3 regions of the Streptomyces sp. NPDC048473 genome follow, and region 2 is predicted to be linked to each of the others. Evidence: riboswitches for the same ligand, from Rfam matches in the RefSeq annotation. Region 2 holds a riboswitch; each other region holds the start of a gene.
What was found. A riboswitch is a leader RNA that binds a small molecule or an ion and turns the genes downstream of it on or off. The one in region 2 is predicted to bind cobalamin.
Positions count from the first base shown of each region.

Region 1: it holds a riboswitch for cobalamin, as region 2 does, so the genes downstream of both, ACGFU7_RS32350 (ABC transporter substrate-binding protein) here and metE (5-methyltetrahydropteroyltriglutamate--homocysteine S-methyltransferase) in region 2, are expected to answer to the same signal.
Region 3: it holds a riboswitch for cobalamin, as region 2 does, so the genes downstream of both, ACGFU7_RS12090 (ribonucleoside-diphosphate reductase subunit alpha) here and metE (5-methyltetrahydropteroyltriglutamate--homocysteine S-methyltransferase) in region 2, are expected to answer to the same signal.

Region 1 is NZ_JBICXE010000026.1:86,784-93,804, reverse strand. It holds gene ACGFU7_RS32370 (beta-ketoacyl-[acyl-carrier-protein] synthase family protein) at 1-381, shown strand, start outside; gene ACGFU7_RS32365 (acyl-CoA dehydrogenase) at 404-2,266, shown strand; gene ACGFU7_RS32360 (acyl carrier protein) at 2,527-2,805, shown strand; gene ACGFU7_RS32355 (beta-ketoacyl-[acyl-carrier-protein] synthase family protein) at 2,802-4,025, shown strand; cobalamin riboswitch at 4,104-4,293, shown strand; gene ACGFU7_RS32350 (ABC transporter substrate-binding protein) at 4,328-5,395, shown strand; gene ACGFU7_RS32345 (FecCD family ABC transporter permease) at 5,449-6,483, shown strand; gene ACGFU7_RS32340 (ABC transporter ATP-binding protein) at 6,480-7,021, shown strand, end outside.
Region 2 is NZ_JBICXE010000023.1:98,974-105,994, reverse strand. It holds gene ACGFU7_RS30315 (GNAT family N-acetyltransferase) at 1-395, shown strand, start outside; gene ACGFU7_RS30310 (CbtA family protein) at 509-1,282, opposite strand; gene ACGFU7_RS30305 (CbtB-domain containing protein) at 1,311-1,526, opposite strand; adenosylcobalamin (AdoCbl) riboswitch at 1,530-1,678, opposite strand; gene ACGFU7_RS30300 (histidine phosphatase family protein) at 1,789-2,382, shown strand; cobalamin riboswitch at 2,443-2,661, shown strand; gene metE (5-methyltetrahydropteroyltriglutamate--homocysteine S-methyltransferase) at 2,825-5,155, shown strand; partial or broken gene ACGFU7_RS30290 (family 16 glycosylhydrolase) at 5,372-6,232, shown strand; gene ACGFU7_RS30285 (hypothetical protein) at 6,375-6,626, shown strand; gene ACGFU7_RS30280 (hypothetical protein) at 6,586-6,951, shown strand; gene ACGFU7_RS30275 (dihydrolipoyl dehydrogenase family protein) at 6,905-7,021, opposite strand, start outside.
Region 3 is NZ_JBICXE010000005.1:353,040-360,060, reverse strand. It holds gene ACGFU7_RS12105 (GlxA family transcriptional regulator) at 1-413, opposite strand, end outside; gene ACGFU7_RS12100 (hypothetical protein) at 495-707, shown strand; gene ACGFU7_RS12095 (ribonucleotide-diphosphate reductase subunit beta) at 704-1,723, opposite strand; gene ACGFU7_RS12090 (ribonucleoside-diphosphate reductase subunit alpha) at 1,723-4,128, opposite strand; cobalamin riboswitch at 4,263-4,400, opposite strand; gene mctP (monocarboxylate uptake permease MctP) at 4,565-6,202, opposite strand; gene ACGFU7_RS12080 (DUF3311 domain-containing protein) at 6,199-6,453, opposite strand; gene ACGFU7_RS12075 (GntR family transcriptional regulator) at 6,722-7,021, opposite strand, start outside.

The DNA of each region.
Region 1 (7,021 bases), on a different contig from region 2:
CACATCAATGCGCACGGCACATCGACCCCGCTGAACGACGCGATGGAGAGCGCGCTCATCTCGGGGCTCTTCCCCCACCGGCCGTCGGTGACCGCCCCGAAGGGCGTGCTCGGGCACACCCTCGCCGCGGCCGGGGCGATCGAAGCGGTGGCCACCGTACTGACCCTGGAGCACGGCCTCGTCCCGCCGATCGCGAACCTGGACCCGCTGCCGGACGGGTTCGACGTCGACTGCGTGGTCAGGGAGCCCCGCATGCAGCACGTCGAGCGGGCGCTCAGCCACTCCTTCGGCTTCGGCGGACACAACGTCGCGCTGGCCTTCCAGCGCGTCGACGCGGACGGCCCGACGCGGACGGCCCCCGGTGTCCTCGCCGTCGGCTGATCGTTCTTGTCTCATGACCGCAATGACCGACAGCCCCTCCACCGAACGGTCCACGGAACTCCTCACCGGTGTGCTCCTCGGCGACAACTTCCGCCGGGAGCACGGCTTCTGGCAGCGGCTGATCAGCACAGAACCCTTCCGCCGTCCGGACCGCTGCACTCCCGACGAGCGCCTGCGGCTCACGTACGAGCGGCTGCGCATCCTCAACGACTGCCTCGACAGCGGCGCCCGGCTCGCCGCGGACCCACGCGCCCTCGCGGCCCTGCACGAATGGCTCGGCCCGGTCGACCCGGCCCTCACCACCGTGGCGGGCATCCACTACAACCTCTTTCTCGGCAGCCTCCTCGACCACGACGGCGACGGCCGACGCGATCTGTCGGACTTCCTCCGGCTGCGGAGTACCGGCACCTTTCTCTGTACGGAGGTGGCGCACGGCAACGACGCGGCGGCCGTCGAGACCACGGCCGACTATGACCGCGAACGCGACGGGTTTGTGCTCCGCACACCGCACGCCGGCGCCCAGAAATTCATGCCCAACACCAGTCCGGCAGGCGGCCCCAAGACCGGTCTTGTGGCTGCGCGTCTGCTCGTCGACGGCGCCGATCAAGGGGTCTTCCTCTTCCTCGTACCGCTCACCGATGCAGTACGGGCCCTGCCCGGTGTACGGGTCCGCAGACTTCCCGCACGCATGGGGAGCCCGGTGGACCACTGCCTGACCTCCTTCGACCAGGTCTTCGTCGGGCGCGACGCGCTGCTCGGCGGGGACCACGGACGGATCGGCGACGACGGCGAGTTCAGCAGCGCCGTCGGCAACCGCAGGCGTCGCCTCCTCGCGTCGATCGGGCGCGTCACCTCCGGCAAGATCTCGATGAGCGCCTGCGCGGTCGGCTCCGCGCGCGCAACGCTCGCCGTCGCCGTCCGCTACGGCGGCCACCGGTACATTTCCGGGCCCCGCGGATCGCGCCGGGTACCGGTGATCGACCACCGCAGCCACCACGGCCCGCTCGCCCGGGCCATGGCCACCGTCTTCGCGATGAGCCTCCTGCACCGCAGGGCCCTGGACCGCTGGGAGCGACGGGAGGACGGCTCGGGTACGGGCACGGAGGAGGCGGAGCGGCTGGTCGCCGTCGCCAAGGGATGGATCACCTGGCAGGCCAGGGCAGTGATCGTCGAATGCCGTGAACGGTGCGGTGCCCAGGCACTCCTGGAGAACAACGGCATGAGCCAACTCCTCACCGGAGTGGAAGGCGCCATCACTGCCGAGGGCGACAACCTGGCCATCCACGCCAAGGCGGCTGCGGAAATGCTCTTCTCCACCGAACCGGCCGCGTACGACGCTCCTTTCGGCCGCGAATCCGGCGATCTCACCGACCCCCGGTTCGTCGGCAGGCTCCTGGCGGCGCTGGAGGAGATCTGGTTCGGCCGGGCCAGGGAACGGATGGCCAGCGCACCGCACGGTGACCCGCTGGAGCGGTGGAACGCCGCATCCGGTCCCGCCCTTCTCGGCGTCGAGGCCCATGCCCACCGGCAGGCGGCCGAGGCGTACACGGACGCGGTGGCCGGTCTTCCGGACGGGCCCGCCCGTGAGCGACTGGCCGAGCTGCAGCGGCTGTTCGCACTCGACCGGATCGCCCGGAACAGCGGTGATCTGCTGGCCGCAGGGCATCTGACAGCCGATCAGGTCAACGGACTGCCGGAAGTCCTGGAACAGCTGATCACCGCCGTCGCCGCTCATCTGCCCGCCCTCGCCGACTCCTTCGCGCTGCCCCAGGAACTGCTCGCCGACTGGCCCATCGCGGGGGCCGATTACGTCGATGCGTACGACGATGCGGCGGCCGCCTGGCAGTCGGACGGGGACCGGGCGACGGCCCCGGGGGAGCGGTGAGGGCCGTGACAGGGACGGGAACAGTCGTTTGGGCGCAGCGGGTACGGGAGGTGGCCGGGGCCCTCGGTGTCCGCGTTGTGCTGCTGGTCTTCTGGGGTACGGCAGCCGTCCTGGCCAGGTGGTGCACGCGACCGCGGCAGGGCGGTGGCGAATCGGTTCGGCACAAGGCGTAACTGGAGACACGTCACCCAGTTGATTCGGCGTCGGGACGGTGCCCCCGCCGTCCCCGGCAGCCGTACCGAATGATGGAGAGGAAGCTCATGAGTGCGATTCATCCCAAGATCACCGAGGTTCTGACGCACACCTTCAAAGTGCCCGTCGCCGAGATCCGCCCGGATTCCACGATGGGCAGCCTGGATATGGACTCCCTCGCCGTCGCCGAGTTCGCCGTCCTCATCAGGGAGACGCTGGGCGGCGACGGGGACTTCGACAAGCTCCCCAAGGACGCCACCCTGGCCGACATCACGCGGTACATCGACGTGACAGCCGGCAGCGGGGTGCTGATGGGCGGCGAGGCACCGACGAGCAACGCCCGATGAACAAGCCCGCGATTGCCGTAACAGGCCTGGGAATGATCACCCCGGTCGGCAACGACACCGAATCCACCTGGAAAGGTGTGTGCGCCGGAGTCTCGCCGGTGCGTACCGTCGCGGCACTCGAAGGGTGCGAGATCGACTTCGCCTGCACGGTCGACGGGATCGATCTGGACGCCGCGATCGGCGGCCGTACGTCCTTCCGGATGGGGAAATACGTCAAGTTCGCCGTTCTCGCCGCCCGGGAGGCGGTCGCCGACGCCGGACTGGACCCGGCGCAGTGGGACGGCAGCAGGGTCGCGGTGGTCGTCGGCACCAGCAGCGGAGGTTCCGCCGCACTGACCGAGCAGGCCGTCGTGCTCGACCGGCACGGACCGGAAGCCACCTCGCCGGCGGGCATCCTGCTCACCATTCCGAACATGCCCGCGGCCGAGATCGCCATCCAGTTGCGGGCCACCGGTCCCAGCCTGGCACCGTGCACCGCCTGCTCGTCCGGCGCCACCGCCCTGTCCGTCGCCCGCGATCTGCTGGTCACCGGGCAGTGCGACATCGCGATCGCCGGAGCCACCGAATCGATCGTCTACCCGGTCGCCATGACCGGGTTCGCCCGGTCCGGAGCCGCGGCCCGGGCGGACGGCGACCCGGCCAGGCGGTGCCGGCCCTTCGCGGCCGACCGTGCCGGGCTGGTCATGGGCGAGGGCGCCGCCGTCATGATCCTGGAACGGGCGGACGACGCCGACGCCCGGGGCGCCGCGCCGCGGGCACTGCTCGCGGGCACCGGCGCCACCACCGACGCCCACCACCCCACCAGCCCGCACCCGTCCGGCGCGGTCGCCCAGACGGCGGTCGAGGCCGCGCTGCGCGACGCGGGCTGGGCGGCCGAGGACGTCGAGCACGTCAACGCACACGGCACGGCGACACCGGTCAACGACGCCACCGAGGCCGCCCTCATCAGCCGGGTCTACCCGCACCGGCCGCCCGTCACCGCCCCGAAGGGCGTACTCGGGCACTGCATGGGGGCGGCCGGAGCGATCGAGGCCGGACTGACCGTCCTGACGCTCCAACGCGGCGTCGTACCGCCGATCGCCAACCTGGACGCCCCGGCGCCCGAGTTCGACATCAACTGCGTCACCGAGCGACCGCTGCGGCAGCCCATCCGGCGCGCCGTCAGCCACTCCTTCGGCTTCGGCGGACACAACGCCGTGATCGCTCTTCAGCGTCCGTAGGCATCAGGCGGGTGGTGCGACGGGAGCACAGCCCGGCGTACCACCGGCCACACCGCCCATGAGCTGCGCAGAGGCTCGTGATAACTTGCCGGGGCCAGTCAAACTCCACGTAGGGGTCAGGGAATCCGGTGAGAATCCGGAACTGACGCGCAGCGGTGAGGGGGACGGGCGGGGCCACGGCCACTGGGACCACCCTCGGGTGTCCTGGGAAGGCGTCCCGTCCGTAGGAACCCGAGTCCGAAGACCTGCTGGCACCTGCGACCCGGTACTGGGCGCAGGGCTCCGTACAACGGGCTCCGCGCATGAGTCCCAAGACGCAGAGGGACTCCGTGCCGTCCATAGCCAGCCCTGTCCGCGCCATGGCCCTGCTCTCGGCGGGACTGATCCTGCTGACCGCCTGCGGGGGCGGAACCGGCAAATCCGCCGCGAAGTCCGACTCCGCCGACGGATACCCGGTGACGCTGAAGAACTGCGGACGCACCGTCACCGTCGAAGCCGCACCGCACCACGCCGTCTCGGTCGACCAGGGATCGACGGAGATCCTGCTCTCCCTCGGCCTCGCCGACCGGCTGGCCGCCACCGCGACCTGGACCGACCCGGTGATGAAGGGCCTGGAGAAGGCCAACGCCGAGGTTCCCAGAATCGCGGACAACCGGCCGTCGTCGGAGAAGGTCCTCGACCAGGAACCCGACTTCATCAGCGCGTCGTTCGAGTCGACCCTGGCCAAGGGCGGCGTCGCACCCCGCGAACAGTTCGAGGAACTCGGCGTCCCCACCTATGTCTCGCCCGCCGACTGCACCGGCAAGGACAACAGCGGCGGCGGCGACGGAGCCCGTACCGCGCCACTGACCATGGACAGCGTCTACGACGAAGTGCGCGACCTGGCCAGGGTGTTCGGCGTGCAGAAGCGCGGCGACACGCTCGTGGCGCAGCTGCGGGCCCGGGTGAAGAAGGCGACCGAGGGTGTCGACGCCTCCGACGCCACCCTCCTCTACTGGTTCTCCGACTCCAAGGCCCCGTACCTGGCCGGCTGCTGCGGAGCACCCGGCATCATCACCGGAGAACTCGGAGCGAAGAACGTCTTCGACGACACCCGTGAGGAATGGCCCCAGATCAGCTGGGAGACCGTCGCCGACCGCAACCCCGACGTCCTGGTCATCGGCGACCTGACCCGTAAGGCACAGACCGCCGAGAGCGCCGCGAAGAAGATCGAATTCCTGGAGTCCAACCCCGTCACGAAGAACATGGACGCCGTCAGGCACAAGCGGTACGTCCTGCTGAGCGGCCAGGCCATGAACCCGTCCATCCGGACGGTCGAGGGTGTGGAACGCGTCGCCGCCGGGCTGCGCGCGTTCGGGCTCGCGGGGTGACGGACACCGAACGGGCCACGGCGGTGGATGTGCCGCGGGCTTCGGAATCGACCGTGCGCGGCGGAACGGGTGTACGGAAGCTGCCCGGTGGGGCCCTATGGGTCTTCGGCGTCGCGCTGCTCGTGCTGTCCGTCGCGGTCGCCGTCACCATCGGCCCCGCCCGCATCTCCGTCGCCGACGTCTGGTCCACGGTGGCCTCCCACCTCGGCTGGGGCCACTCACGCCTCACCCCGATCCGGGACGGCATCATCTGGAACCTGCGCATGCCGCGCACCCTGCTCGCCGCGGTGTGCGGCGCCGGGCTCGCGGTATGCGGAACCGTCATGCAGTCCCTGCTCCGCAACCCGCTCGCCGACCCGTTCGTCCTCGGCGTCTCCTCCGGTGCGTCGACCGGCGCCGTTGTGGTCGTCGTCCTCGGCGTCGGCGGGGGAGCGGTGTCGATCTCGACCGGCGCGTTCATCGGCGCGCTCTGCTCGTTCGCCCTTGTCCTGCTGCTGAGCCACACCCTGGGCGGCACGACCGACCGGGTCGTCCTTTCCGGTGTCGCGGCCATGCAGCTGTTCTCCGCGCTCACCTCCTTCGTCGTGATGACCTCCGCCGACGCCGAGCAGACCCGCGGGGTGCTGTTCTGGCTGCTCGGCTCGCTCAGCGGGGTCGGCTGGACCGATGTGTGGATCTGCTCCGCCGTTCTCCTCGTGACGCTGCTGATCTGCCTCGGCCACGCCCGTACGCTCGACGCCTTCGCTTTCGGCCAGGACGCCGCGGCCACCCTCGGCGTCCATGTCGCGCGCACCCGGATCGTGCTGCTCTGCACGACCGCGCTGCTGACCGCCGCGCTCGTCAGCTCCGCCGGGGCCATCGGCTTCGTCGGTCTGGTCCTGCCGCACGCCGCCCGTGCGCTCGCCGGCTCCGGGCACCGGCGGCTGCTGCCGGTCACCGCCCTGGCCGGGGCGGTGTTCCTGGTCTGGGTCGACACCCTCGCCAGGACGGTCCTCGACCCGCAGGAGGTGCCGGTGGGTGTCGTCACCGCACTCATCGGCGTGCCCGCGTTCGTCCTGGTCCTGTACCGCACCCGGAGGATCACATGACGGGTGGAGCCACCGAGGGGCTGCGTGCCGAGCGGGTCAGCCGGGAGGCCGGCGGCCGACTCATCCTCGACGGGGTCCATCTCGCCCCGCCGCCCGGCGCCACCGTCGGGCTGATCGGGCCGAACGGCTCAGGCAAGTCGACCCTCTTGCGGGTGCTTGCAGGAGTCCTCGCCCCGGAGACGGGTGTGGTCACCCTCGACGGCCGACGGCTCGACGAGATCGGCCGCCGGACCGTGGCCCAGCGGGTCGCCGTGGTCGACCAGCATGCCGTCACCCAGGTCGAGTTGAGCGTCCTGGACGTGGTGCGCCTCGGGCGCATCCCGCACCGCAGGGCCTGGTCGGCGCCAGGCCGGGCGGACGACGACGCGGTGCGCGAGGCCCTGGAGCGGACCGGTCTCGCCGATCGCGGCGACCAGTCCTGGCACACCCTCTCCGGAGGCGAGCGCCAACGCGTCCAGATCGCGCGCGCACTGGCCCAGCAGCCGCGTGAGCTGCTGCTCGACGAGCCGACGAACCATCTCGACATCCAGCACCAGCT
Region 2 (7,021 bases):
CGTCCCCCGGCGAGATGGCCGCGGCCGAGCGCTTCCTCGGCACATGCGCGACGACAGGTGATCCCAGCCCCTTCGGTTCGTACGAAATACGCCGCCGCGAGGACGGAGAGGTGATCGGCGGCCTGGGATTCCATGGCGCTCCGGACGAGAACGGGCACGTCACGATCGGCTACGGCCTCGTGCCCTCGGCGCAGGGAATGGGTTACGCCACCGAGGCGCTGCGCGCACTGCTCCTGTTCGCCCGCGACCAGGGTGTGAGCTGCGTGCACGGCGACACCGACCTGGACAACCTCGCCTCCCAGCACGTCATGACAGCCGTCGGCATGCGCCTGGTGAAGGAGGACGCGCTGCTGAAGCACTACCGGATCGACTGGAGCCGGCAGGCCGAGGAGTAGAGAGCCCGCAGCCGCTCATCCCTCCGGGCGGGACTGCGCAGGGCAGGACGACGGAACCCGCCGGGAAGCTCCCGGCGGGTTCCGATGTCTTCTGTTGGGCAGCGGTGCGTCGGTCAGCCGGCCGCGGTGGCTGCCCGGTTCGCCGCGCCGTTTCCGGTCCTGACGGAGTCGGCCCTCGGCACGAGAAGCCGTTCCGTCAGCCAGCCGAAGACGAGGCCGAAGGTGATCCAGAGAGTGGCCTGCACGGCGAGCGTGGCCAGGCGGAACTCCCACAGCAGGCCGGCCGGGAAGTCCTTTCCGACCTCGTTGAACGAGGGCAGGAACGCGTACGCGAGCCCGATCACGAGGACGTAGGCGGCGGATGCGGCGATCGTCGCGTTCCAGGTGCCCAGGCGGGGAGCCAGCCGCTTGCCGAGGATGACGGCGGCGACGGCCAACAGCACGCTGAGGGCGACCATCAGGAAGAACAGGGCGGTGCGTTGGCCGATGGTGTCGGGGTTGCCGACGGCCGGCGGGTTGGCCGGGTACTTCAGGAACGGCACGATGTACACCGTCAGCAGGGCCGCGCCCGCGATCAGGGCGGCCGTGGCCCGCGGGCCGAATCTGCCGATCCGGCCGAGGGCGTAACAGAAGACGAGCGCGGCGATGCCGCCGATCGCCACGCCGAAGACGAGCACACCGGTGGCAAGGCCGGCGGTGGACTGCATGGTACGGCTGACGAGTTCCTCGCCGCCGCCGTGGTCATGGCTGTGCGCCTCTTCGAGAGCGATGGCCGCGTCCACCCGGGACTCGCCGAGGAAGTAGGCGACGACCAGAGCGAGCGCGCCCGCGGCGAGGCCGGCCAGCATGCCGCGGACGAGCAGAGCTCTGACAGATATGGAGTTCATGAGGATTTCCCCTGGATCGGACGGTACGTCAGTGGCAGGGGAAACCGAGGAGGTGGCGGCCGTCGTGGACCCACTCGTGGACACCTTCGCCGGAGATGACCGCGGTGGCGCCCTGCTCGGCACCGACGAAGTACAGCAGTACGAGCATGAGGATGCCGAAGAAGACCGCCCAAGGGGCAATGGCCTTCAGGGAGATGGGGGTGATCGCCGGTACGGCGGTGGCGGGGGCAGCAATCTGTGCCATGACAGAACCTCCTGAGGGAACACGCGTCCCGATCGTGGTGCCTGAGACGAAGGTGCCGGGTCTGACTTCCCGTACGGGTACGGGTTCACAGTGGCGCGACCGTGCCGGATTCTCACCGGACTTCCGTCACACCTTCGTCATGTTCGTCGCGACCATACCGCCTGGGAGCGGGCGCGGCCATGGTGCCGTCGGCGGGGCCGGAACGCCCGGATGCCATGGTGGGCGCACTGGAGGGGCCATAGTTCAGGGAGTTGACCCGGTCATGACGGTACAGGTGATGTTGATCTCACCAGCGCTCAACGCCGCGCTGCGCGAGGCCCGCTTCGACGGCGATGCGCCGCTCGACGCGGTCGGGGCTCGGTGGGCCCGGGCCGCTGCGGCGGCGGTGCCCGCGGCGGACCGGTATATGTGCGGGCCGTCCGAGCGGTGCGCGGGGACCGCCGACGTGTTGGGGTTGCGTGCAGAGCCCGAACTCACGCTCCGTGGCTGGGACATGGGCCGGTGGAGCGGGCAGCGGCTGGCGGAGGTGAGCGGGAGTGAGCCGGAGGCGGTTTCGGCCTGGATGACCGATCCTTCGGCGGCTCCGCACGGCGGCGAATCGTTGCTGGAGTTCTGCGCCCGGGCCGGCCGCTGGCTGGAGTCCGTGGAGTCCCTGTACGGCGAGGAGGGCGGCCGTGTGCTGGGGGTCGTCGAGCCTGCGGTGGTGCGGGCGGTGATCGTACGGGCGCTCGCTCTGCCGACGGAGGCATTCTGGCGGCTGGACGTCGCCCCGCTGACACTGACCGGGCTCAGCGGCCGGTCCGGGCGGTGGAACCTGCGCTGTGGGCAGCCGCTGTCCCCCGCTCCGGGGGACTGACGTACTCCCGTGGCCCACACTGCATGAACAACTGAGGTGCCGCCGCCGCCGGTCAGCGCCTACTGTGGTGGTGCAGCTGGTTCGCCCTGTCCGCCAGACAGGCGCGTCGCAAGAGGGAACCCGGTGGGAATCCGGGACTGCCCCGCAGCGGTGAGTGGGAACGACCGCCGTCATCAAGCACTGGACCCGATACGGGTTCGGGAAGCGACGGCCAGTAGGTGTCTCGTACACGAGATGTGCCCGCGAGTCCGAAGACCTGCCACTGCCCGTGCGCGTCGGACGCACACGGTGATCTCGGTGACCTCGTGGGCGGGTCGGCGTACATATCGGGCAGGGCATGCGCGCCGGTACGGCGTTGCGGTTCCGCCCGGTCCGTCATCCCTTCGCGCCTTCGATACGTCCCGGGGTCGTATCAGGACACACGCTCGCGAAGGAGAGTTCCGTGACCAGCAAGTCCGCAGCCGCGGCAACCCGGGCCACCGTGTACGGCTATCCCCGCCAAGGGGGCGACCGGGAGCTGAAGAAGGCCGTCGAGGGGTACTGGAAGGGCCGCGTCACCGCAGCCGCACTCCGGGAGACCGCCGCAGACCTCCGCCGCGCCAACTGGCGCCGGCTCGCCGACGACGGCATCCACGAGGTCCCGACCGGCGACTTCTCGTACTACGACCATGTGCTGGACACCAGCGTGATGGTCGGTGCCGTACCGGTCAGGCATCGCGAAGCCGTCGAAACCGACGGGCTGGACGGCTATTTCGCGATGGCGCGCGGTACGCAGGACGTGGCGCCGCTCGAAATGACCAAGTGGTTCGACACGAACTACCACTACCTGGTGCCGGAGCTCGGCCCCGACACCGTTTTCGCCGCCGATTCCACCAAGCAGGTCGCGGAGTTCGAGGAAGCGCTGGCGCTCGGGCTCAGCCCTCGGCCGGTGCTCGTCGGTCCGGTGACCTATCTGCTGCTGGCCAAGCCCGCTCCGGGCGTCGCCGCCGACTTCGAGCCGCTGACGCTGCTCGACCGGCTGCTGCCGGTGTACGCCGAGGTGCTGGCCGATCTGCATGCGGCCGGTGCCCGGTGGGTGCAGCTCGACGAGCCCGCCCTGGTGCAGGACCGCACTCCGGCGGAGCTGAACGCCGCCGCGCGCGCCTACCGCGACCTGGGTGCGCTCGCCGACCGGCCCAAGCTCCTCGTCGCCTCCTACTTCGACCGGCTCGGTGAGGCCCTCGCCGTGCTGGCGAAGGCGCCGGTCGACGGGCTCGCGCTCGACTTCACCGGTCCGGCAGCCGCCAATCTGCGGGATCTCGCCGCGGTCGGCGGTCTGCCGGGCAGGCGGCTGGTCGCCGGGGTCGTCGACGGGCGCAACGTATGGATCAACGACTACCAGCAGTCTCTCACCACGCTCGGCACCCTGCTCGGCCTCGCCGGCCGCGTCGATGTGGCGGCCTCCTGCTCCCTGCTGCACGTCCCCCTCGACGCGACCGCCGAGCGTGACATCGACCCGCAGGTGGCGCGCTGGCTGTCCTTCGCCCGGCAGAAGTCCGTCGAGATCGCCACCCTGGCTCGGGGCCTCGCACAGGGTACGGACGCGATCGCCGCCGAACTCGCCGCGAACCGTGCCGATCTGGCCTCGCGGGCCGGTTCGGCGATCACCCATGACCCGGCGGTCCGGGCACGGGCCGCGGCCGTCACGGAGTCCGACGGGCGCCGCGAAGCGTCGTATCCCCAGCGGGCAGTGGCCCAACGCGAGCGTCTGCGGCTTCCGTTGCTGCCCACGACCACGATCGGTTCGTTCCCGCAGACGACCCAGCTGCGCACCGCACGCGCAGATCTGCGGGCCGGACGCATCGACACCGTCACGTACGACAAGCGCATCGAGGCAGAGATCCAGGAGGTGCTCGCGTTCCAGGAGACGGCGGGCCTCGATGTGCTGGTGCACGGCGAACCCGAACGCAACGACATGGTGCAGTACTTCGCCGAACAGCTCACCGGCTACCTCGCCACCCGGCACGGCTGGGTCCAGTCGTACGGCACCCGGTATGTCCGGCCGCCGATCCTGGCCGGGGACATCTCCCGCCCGGAGCCGATGACGGTGCGCTGGACGGCGTACGCGCAGTCGCTCACCGCCCGTCCGGTCAAGGGCATGCTGACCGGTCCTGTCACCATGCTCGCCTGGTCCTTCGTCCGAGACGACCAGCCGCTCGGCGAGACCGCGCGCCAGGTCGCCCTCGCACTGCGGGACGAGGTGAACGACCTTGAGACGGCGGGCAGTTCGGTCATCCAGGTGGACGAACCCGCGCTGCGCGAGACGCTGCCACTGCGGGCCGTCGATCGCGCCGGGTATCTGGCCTGGGCCACCGAGTCGTTCCGGCTGGCCACCAGTGGCGTACGCCCCCGGACCCAGATTCATACGCATATGTGCTACGCGGAGTTCGGGGACATCCTCAGGGCCATCGACGACCTGGATGCCGATGTGATCAGCCTGGAGGCGGCGCGCTCCCATATGCAGGTGGCCGACGAGCTGGCCTCGGCGGGCTACCCGCGGGAGGTCGGTCCCGGCGTGTACGACATCCACTCCCCACGGGTACCGAGCGCCGACGAGGCGGCGGCTCTGCTGCGTAAGGGGCTCGAAGCGATTCCCGCCGAACGGCTGTGGGTCAATCCCGACTGCGGTCTGAAGACCCGGGGCTGGCCGGAAGTCCGCACCTCGCTGGAGAACCTGGTCTCGGCGGCCGCCGAGGTGCGGGCAGCTCTGCCCGGTACGACAACCGCGCACTGATCGCGCCGCGGCCGGGACGGGTGTCCGCGCGGGCGCCCGTCCCGGCCGCCCAATCGCCGGGTGGATGCAAGAAGTATGGTCCGTACCAGAGTCTTGACACGGTGTTGGTTCACTTCTTAAATCGCATACAGAACCAAACCCTCTCCCCGCTCCCCCACGGCGAGTGCTTGTCATATACATGACGACACATGCCATCCCGCACGGGAAGGACCCCCCATGACCTCCCCCCACCTCACGCGACGCCTCCTGGTGTCCGCACTCTCCGCGCTCGCCCTCGTCTCGGCCTCCTCCGGTCTCGCGGCCGGGGTGCCTCTGCCCGAACCGCGGGCCACAGCGGCGGCAGCGACGTTCACCGACGATTTCGACGGCCCCGCGGGCTCCGGCGTCGACGGCGGCAAGTGGCAGATCGAGACCGGCGACAACGTCAACAACCACGAACGGCAGTACTACACGGCAGGGAACAACAACGCCGCACTCGACGGCCAGGGCCACCTCGTCATCACCGCACGCAGGGAGAATCCGAACAACTACCAGTGCTGGTACGGAACTTGCGAGTACACCTCAGCACGGATGAACACATCCGGAAAGTTCACCCAGACATACGGACACGTCGAGGCCCGGATGAAGGTGCCGCGCGGTCAGGGCATGTGGCCCGCCTTCTGGATGCTGGGCGACGACATCGGTCAGGTCGGCTGGCCCAATTCGGGCGAGATCGACGTCATGGAGAACGTCGGCTTCGAACCGTCCACGGTCCACGGCACGTTGCACGGCCCCGGTTACTCCGGCTCCGGGGGGATCGGTGCCGCGTACACCCTGCCGGGCGGGCAGACGTTCGCCGATGACTTCCACACCTTCGCCGTCGACTGGGCCCCCGACTCGGTGACCTGGTCGGTGGACGGCAACGTCTATCAGCGCCGCACACCCGCCGATCTCGGCGGCAACACGTGGGTGTTCAACAAGCCCTTCTTCCTGATCCTCAACCTCGCGGTCGGCGGCTACTGGCCGGGCGACCCCGACGGCAGCACCTCCTTCCCGCAGCAACTCGTCGTCGACCATGTGCGGGTCACCACCAGCAACCTTCAGCCGCCGGCCTGACCGCCCCGCCCCGCCGCGCCGGGGCCCTCGGCCGTGCCGGTGAGTCCTGGTCCCAGCATCCGCAACGACTGGTTGCGGTGCCCCGCACCCACCGAGGACGTCGACCGACTCGGGAGGTGGCGGAATGTCGGCGAAACGTGTCGTGGCCGGGGACGATCCCGTACTGCGTTTCCGTGGAGCGGTGTCGTTGCACCACGGACCCGGCTGGGTCGCGCCCTGGCGGGTGCCGTGCGAGGAGGTGAGGCTGCATCTGCCGGAGGGCGGGATCGGGCGGGCCGCCACCGCCCGCCTCGGTCCGCATCACGCTGCGGACCGAGGCCGAGGCCGTGCGGGCCATGACCGACACCACGGTGCTGCGCGGCCCCGACGCGGGTGACATCCGGCTCTCCGAGCACGCCGCCCCCGGCCACCGGGAAGATCTCCGACATCGCCTGGAAACAGCCCTGTTGTTCGTCTCACTCGATCTGTCGGTGGTGCGGCGGATCAGTGACCGGGTACTGGTGATGCAGGACGCGGAGGTGGAGGACGGGCCGGCCGAGGATGTGTTCGACGCGCCGCGGCATCCGTACTCGAAGTCGCTGCTCGTGGCCGTCGTCACGGTCGGTACAGATGCCGCCCCGCCCGGGGAGCTGCTGGAGACGGGCGGGCCGGGCCCTACGCGTCCCGGTACGCCTCCAGCAGGCGCAGCCAGACCTCACTGATCGTCGGATACGCGGGGACGGCGTGCCACAGCCGGTCGATGGGGACCTCGCCCGCGACCGCGATCGTCGC
Region 3 (7,021 bases), on a different contig from region 2:
AAGCGACGGGCCAGTTCCGAGGCGTGGCGCCAGTGGGTGGTGCAGCGGCGGCCGTCCAGCAGTCCGGCCGCGCCGAGCACGTACGCGCCGGAGCAGACGCTCAGTACGCGTGCGCCCCGGTCCACGGCCCGGCGCAGGGCGTCGAGGACCTCTTCGGGGTAGTCCCGCTGCATGAAGTGGCTGCCGGCCGGCACGGCGATGAGGTCGGCCTCGTCCAGACGGTCGAGGCCGTGCGGCGTACTGATGGTGAACCCGGCATGGGTCTGCAGCACCGGGCCCTCGGCGGAGACCACGGCGAAATCGTGGACCGGCAGGCCCTCGTCGCTGCGGTCGAGGCCGAAGACCTCGCACAGCACGCCCAGTTCGAAGGGGTGGACCTCGTCGAGCAGCAGGGCGGCGACATTGTTCAGCATGGAGCCAGTGTGGCAGTAATTCGATGCTCTATGACAGTCCTGCCACTGCCGGAATTCGTCCGCACGGACGAGAGTAGAGCCATGAACACATTCCCGAACGTCCTGGGCATAGCCGTACTTTTCGCTCTCGTCCTGCTGCCCACCCTGCTCGGGCTCGCCCGGGAGCGCCGCATCGACCGCGAGCTGCGGGAGGCGGAACGGGAGCGGGGGGACGCGCCCCCGGAAACGGCGGACGCCGCGCAGCCGATCACGGCCACGCGGCGCCCCCACCTCAGAAGCTGGGCCAGGATCTAGAAGTCGTCGTCGAAGGCGACCGAGCCCTCCACCGCCACCTGGTAGGCGGACGGCCGGCGCTCGAAGAAGTTCGTCAGCTCCTGCACGCCCTGCAGCTCCATGAACGAGAACGGGTTCTCGGAGCCGTAGACCGTCGGGAAGCCCAGCCGGGTGAGCCGCTGGTCGGCCACGCACTCCAGGTACTGGCGCATGGACTCGGTGTTCATGCCCGGCAGACCCTCGCCGCACAGATCGCGGCCGAACTGCAGCTCCGCCTCGACGGCCTCCTTCAGCATGTCGATGACCTGCTGCTGGAGCTCGTCGTCGAAGAGGTCCGGCTCCTCCTTGCGGACGGTGTCCACGACCTCGAACGCGAAGTTCATGTGCATCGTCTCGTCACGGAACACCCAGTTGGTGCCCGTGGCGAGACCGTGCAGCAGACCCCGCGAGCGGAACCAGTACACGTACGCGAACGCGCCGTAGAAGAACAGCCCCTCGATGCACGCCGCGAAGCAGATCAGATTCAGCAGGAAGCGACGGCGGTCGGCCTTCGTCTCCAGGCGCTCGATCTTCTCGACCGAATCCATCCACTTGAAGCAGAACTGCGCCTTCTCACGGATGGACGGAATCTCCTCGACCGCGTCGAACGCCGCCGCGCGGTCGTCCGGATCGGGCAGATACGTGTCCAGCAGCGTCAGATAGAACTGGACGTGCACGGCCTCCTCGAAGAGCTGCCGCGACAGATACAGCCGCGCCTCGGGGGAGTTGATGTGCTTGTACAGCGTCAGCACGAGGTTGTTGGAGACGATCGAGTCACCCGTCGCGAAGAACGCGACGAGCCGGCCGATCATGTGCTGCTCGCCGGGGGACAGCTTGGCGAGGTCGGCGACGTCGGAGTGGAGGTCGACCTCCTCCACCGTCCAGGTGTTCTTGATCGCGTCGCGGTAGCGCTCGTAGAAGTCCGGGTAGCGCATGGGCCGCAGGGTGAGTTCGAAGCCCGGGTCGAGCAGGTTCTTGTCGGAGTTGGTGGAGCTCATTACTGGCAGGCCTCGCAGGACTCGGGGTTTTCGAGGGAGCAGGCGATCGCGTCCGCGTCGGGAGCCGATGCCTGCTGCACGGGAATGGGGGCGGCGGCCGCTGCCTGTCCGGAGGCCGCACGGGCGATCCGGGTCGCCGGGCGCGAGCGCAGGTAGTACGTCGTCTTCAGCCCCTGCTTCCAGGCGTACGCGTACATCGAGGAGAGCTTGCCGATCGTCGGCGTCTCCAGGAACAGGTTCAGCGACTGGCTCTGGTCGAGGAACGGCGTACGGGCCGCCGCCATGTCGATCAGACCGCGCTGCGGGATCTCCCACGCCGTGCGGTACAGCGCCCGCACATCCTCCGGGATCCAGGCGAAGCCCTGCACGGAACCGCTCGCCTCGCGCAGCGCCTCACGGGTCCGCGCGTCCCACACGCCGAGCTGCTTCAGCTCATCCACCAGATACGCGTTGACCTGGAGGAACTCACCGCTGAGCGTCTCGCGCTTGAAGAGGTTGGAGACCTGCGGCTCGATGCACTCGTACACGCCCGCGATCGAGGCGATCGTCGCCGTCGGCGCGATGGCGAGCAGCAGCGAGTTGCGCATCCCGGTCTTCGCGATCCGGGCGCGCAGCGCGTCCCAGCGCTCCGGCCAGTTCAGCTCGGTGTCGTAGTGGTCGGGGTGCAGCACACCGCGCGCGGCACGCGTCTGGGACCAGGCGGGCAGCGGGCCGGAGCGCTCGGCGAGCTCGCAGGACGCCTCGTACGCCGCGAGCATGATCCGCTCGGAGATCTTCGTGGAGAGCGCGCGGGCCTCGGGGGAGTCGAACGGCAGCCGCAGCTGGAAGAAGACGTCCTGGAGACCCATGGCACCCAGGCCGACGGGGCGCCACTTCGCGTTGGAGCGGCCGGCCTGCTCGGTCGGGTAGAAGTTGATGTCGACGACCCGGTCGAGGAAGGTCACGGCAGTGCGGACGGTGGCGTCCAGCCGCTCCCAGTCGATGGTCCCGTCGGCGACGAACGCGCCGAGGTTGACCGAACCCAGGTTGCAGACCGCCGTCTCGCCGTCATCGGTGACTTCGAGGATCTCGGTGCACAGATTCGACGAGTGGACGACGCGGCCCGGCTCGGCGGTCTGGTTCGCGGTCCGGTTGGAGGCGTCCTTGAACGTCATCCAGCCCTGACCGGTCTGCGCGAGGGTACGCATCATCCGGCCGTACAGCTCACGGGCCGGCATCGACTTGCGGGCCAGCCCCTTGGCCTCGGCGTTCCGGTACGCGGCGTCGAACTCGTCGCCCCACAGGTCGACCAGCTCGGGCACATCGGCGGGCGAGAACAGCGACCAGTCGCCGTCCGCGTCGACCCGGCGCATGAACTCGTCCGGGATCCAGTGCGCCAGGTTGAGGTTGTGCGTACGCCGCTGGTCCTCACCCGTGTTGTCGCGCAGCTCCAGGAACTCCTCGATGTCCGCGTGCCAGGTCTCCAGGTAGACGGCGGCGGCGCCCTTGCGCCGGCCGCCCTGGTTGACGGCGGCGACGGAGGCGTCGAGCGTCTTCAGGAACGGCACGATGCCGTTGGAGTGCCCGTTGGTGCCACGGATCAGCGAACCGCGGGCTCGGATGCGGGAGTACGAGAGCCCGATGCCGCCCGCGTGCTTCGAGAGCCGCGCCACCTGGTGGTAGCGGTCGTAGATCGAGTCGAGCTCGTCGAGCGGGGAGTCCAGCAGATAGCAGGAGGACATCTGCGGGTGCCGGGTGCCGGAGTTGAACAGAGTCGGCGAGGACGGCAGATAGTCGAGCCGGCTCATCAGGCCGTACAGCGCCGCGACTTCGTCCAGGGCGCGCTTCGAGTCGTCCTCGGCGAGCCCGGCCGCGACGCGCAGCATGAAGTGCTGGGGCGTCTCGATGACCTGGCGGGTGAGCGGGTGGCGCAGCAGATAGCGGCTGTGCAGGGTCCGCAGCCCGAAGTAACCGAAGCGGTCGTCGGCGCGGTCGGCGAGCGAACGCTCCACCAGCGTGTCGAGGGCGGCCGCGTGCAGCGCGACGAACTCGGCGGTACGGTCCGCGATCAGGCCCTCGCGGTGCCCGACGGCGACCGAGGCGGAGAAGGAGACCGCGCCCTGGCCGGCCGCCTCGTCCGCGATGATGCGGGTCAGCAGCCTGGCCGCGAGCCGGGAGTAGGCGGGGTCCTCGGAGATCAGCCCCGCGGCGGCCTCCGTGGCCAGCGAGCGCAGCTCGGCCTCGTCCGACCGGGCGTTACGGCCGCGCAGCGCGGCGGCGGCGACGCGACCGGGGTCGGTGTCGGGCAGATCGACGGTGAGGTCGGTCAGGGTCCGCAGCAGTGCGGTCCCGGGCCCGTCGGTCGTGGCGTGCGTGGACTCGGCTGAATCGGCCACTGAAACCGGATCGGCTGGCGCGATGGTCACTGGGGCTATCCCTCGCTCGGCTCGGGGCCGGCGGGAGCGGGGAGCCGGGCAGGGCGATGCCCGGGGAAGGGCGGCGCTGCGCACGGCGTCCACCGGCCCTCCGCGAGGCCCGGACGTCTGGCATCCGGTTCGGTCGAGCCGGACGCACTGTCGGCAGGTCTTCGGACTCCCGGGTGCGCAAAAGCACACCGAACACACCGTTGCGGGACAGTTCCGGATTCGCACCGGATTCCCCTGCGGCGACAGCGAGCACGAGCATACATGTGGGGGCCGCCCGATGAGGCAGCCCCCACATGTTGTGTCGCGCAACGGAAGCCGAGCCGGCGGGACAAGCCGTGCGATCCCCTATCGGAGCAGACGAACGGCCCGTCGCGCCCCGGTGAGAAGGGCTCGACGGGCCGCCATCCGGCCGTGGGAGCGGTCTTGGGAGCGGCCGTCAGTGGCCGCCGCCCGGTGCCCCCGCCGTGGCCGGCGGGAGCTCCGCCCGGACGCCCGGGTCGCCCGCGTCGGCCGTGTAGTCGGCCGGGGAGGTCTCGTCGATCCCGGCGGGTGCCTTCACGGCGTTCAGGACGAAGGTGAGCACCACCGTCACCACCACGTTCAGCACGAACGCGGTCAGACCGATGTAACCGATCTCACCGATGCCGGGGATCTCCTTGGACGACCCGCCGAAGTGCGCCTGGGTCGGGCTGGCGACCCCGTACGCGGCCGCCGTCCCATACACCATGCCGGCCGCCCAGCCCGCGAGCAGCGCCCAGCGGTGGAACCAGCGGGTGAACAGGCCGCCGACCAGGGCCGGCATCGTCTGGAGGATCCAGATCCCGCCGAGCAGCTGGAAGTTGATCGCGACCGTCTTGTCCATGGTGAGGACGAAGGCGAGCGCGCCGACCTTCACCAGCAGCGACACCAGCTTGGAGACCTTGGTCTCCTGCTCCGGGGTCGCGTCCGGCTTCAGGAAGTCCTTGTAGATGTTGCGGGTGAAGAGGTTCGCCGCGGCGATCGACATGATCGCGGCGGGCACCAGCGCGCCGATGCCGATGGCGGCGAATGCGACGCCCGCGAACCAGTCCGGGAACATGTTCTCGAACAGCTGCGGGATGGCCAACTGCCCGTTGTCCACCTTGATCCCGGCGGCGATCGCCATGAAGCCGAGCAGTGCCAGCAGACCCAGCATCAGCGAGTACAGCGGCAGGATCGTGGTGTTGCGCCGGATCACATTGCGGCTGCGGCTGGAGAGCGTCGCCGTGATCGAGTGCGGATACATGAACAGCGCCAGTGCCGAGCCCAACGCCAGGGTGGCGTAGCCCCATTGGCCCGCCTCACCCGGCGCGAGCGCGCCGCGCGGTGCGCCCGTGGCCGGATTCTTCTGCGAGAACGCCTCGCCGGCCTTGGCGAAGATGTCGTCGAAGCCGCCGAGCTTGATCGGGATGTAGATGATCGCCACCGCGATGACCAGGTAGATCAGCCCGTCCTTGACGAACGCGATCAGTGCCGGCGCCCGCAGACCGGACGAGTAGGTGTACGCGGCGAGCACCGCGAACGCGATCAGCAGCGGCAGGTCCTTGACGAACCAGTGGGTGTTCTCGCCGCCGCCGACGCCCATCACGTCCAGCACCGCCTGGATGCCGACGAGTTGGAGCGCGATGTACGGCATCGTGGCGAGGATGCCCGTGACGGCGACCGCCAGCGAAAGCCCCTTCGAGCCGAAGCGCCCGCGGACGAAGTCCGAGGTGGTCACGTACCCGTGCTTGTGCGAGACCGACCACAGCCGCGGCAGGAAGGTGAAGATCAGCGGGTACACGAGGATGGTGTACGGCACCGCGAAGAAGCCGGCCGCGCCCGCCGCGTAGATCGCCGCGGGAACGGCGACGAAGGTGTACGCGGTGTACAGGTCGCCGCCGAGCAGGAACCAGGTGACCCAGGTGCCGAACGACCGTCCGCCCAGACCCCATTCGTCGAGGCTGGCCTCGTTCTCGGCCTTCCGCCAGCGCGCGGCCATGAAGCCGACGACTGTGACGGCCAGGAAGAAGAAGATGAAGACGCCGAGCGCGACGCCGTTCACGCCGTCCTTCATGCGGACGCACCCCCCTTGCGGGAGCGCTGGTCACGCTGCCACAGCTTGTACGCGGTCATCGTGAGCGCGGTGGAGATCAGCACCCAGAGCATCTGGTACCAGTAGAAGAACGGAATACCGATGAAGGTGGGGTCCACCTTCGCGTACGAACTCACCCAGAGCATCGCCACGAACGGCGCGATGAGACAGAGGGCGATGACCACCCGTACAGGTGTGACGGTGGGTGGTTTTCCTTCTGGGTCTGCTGGCATGCGGCGACTCCGTCCCCTCGCTGATCACCTGGTGTAATGCGCACGAAATCTAGGGGAGGCTTCCGGTCACCGTCACCCCCTGTCCGCATTGCGGTCCGGCAACGGTCTCGCGAGCGGGCGCGAATGTTCGGAATGCCGTCAAACGTACGGAAGTTGGTCTGTACCAAGATGCGCGAACGGCCCCCGTGGAGTAGTGGATTCCATGGGGGCCGCGACGGTTGTGCGTACGGGTGCGGTGGCCGGAATCAGTCGGCCGGCGCACTCGGGATCAGTCCGTCGGCCGCTTCAGACGCGCCACGAACTTATACCGGTCGCCCCGGTAGACCGACCGCACCCACTCCACCGGCTCGCCCCGCCCGTCCAGCGAGTGCCGGGACAGCATCAGCATCGGCAGGCCCACATCCGTACCGAGCAGTCCGGCCTCGCGCGGGGTGGCGAGCGAGGTCTCGATGGTCTCCTCGGCCTCGGCCAGCCGGACGTCGTACACCTCCGCCAGGGCGGTGTAGAGCGAGGTGTACTTCACCAGCGAACGGCGCAGCGCCGGAAAGCGTTTGGCCGAAAGGTGCGT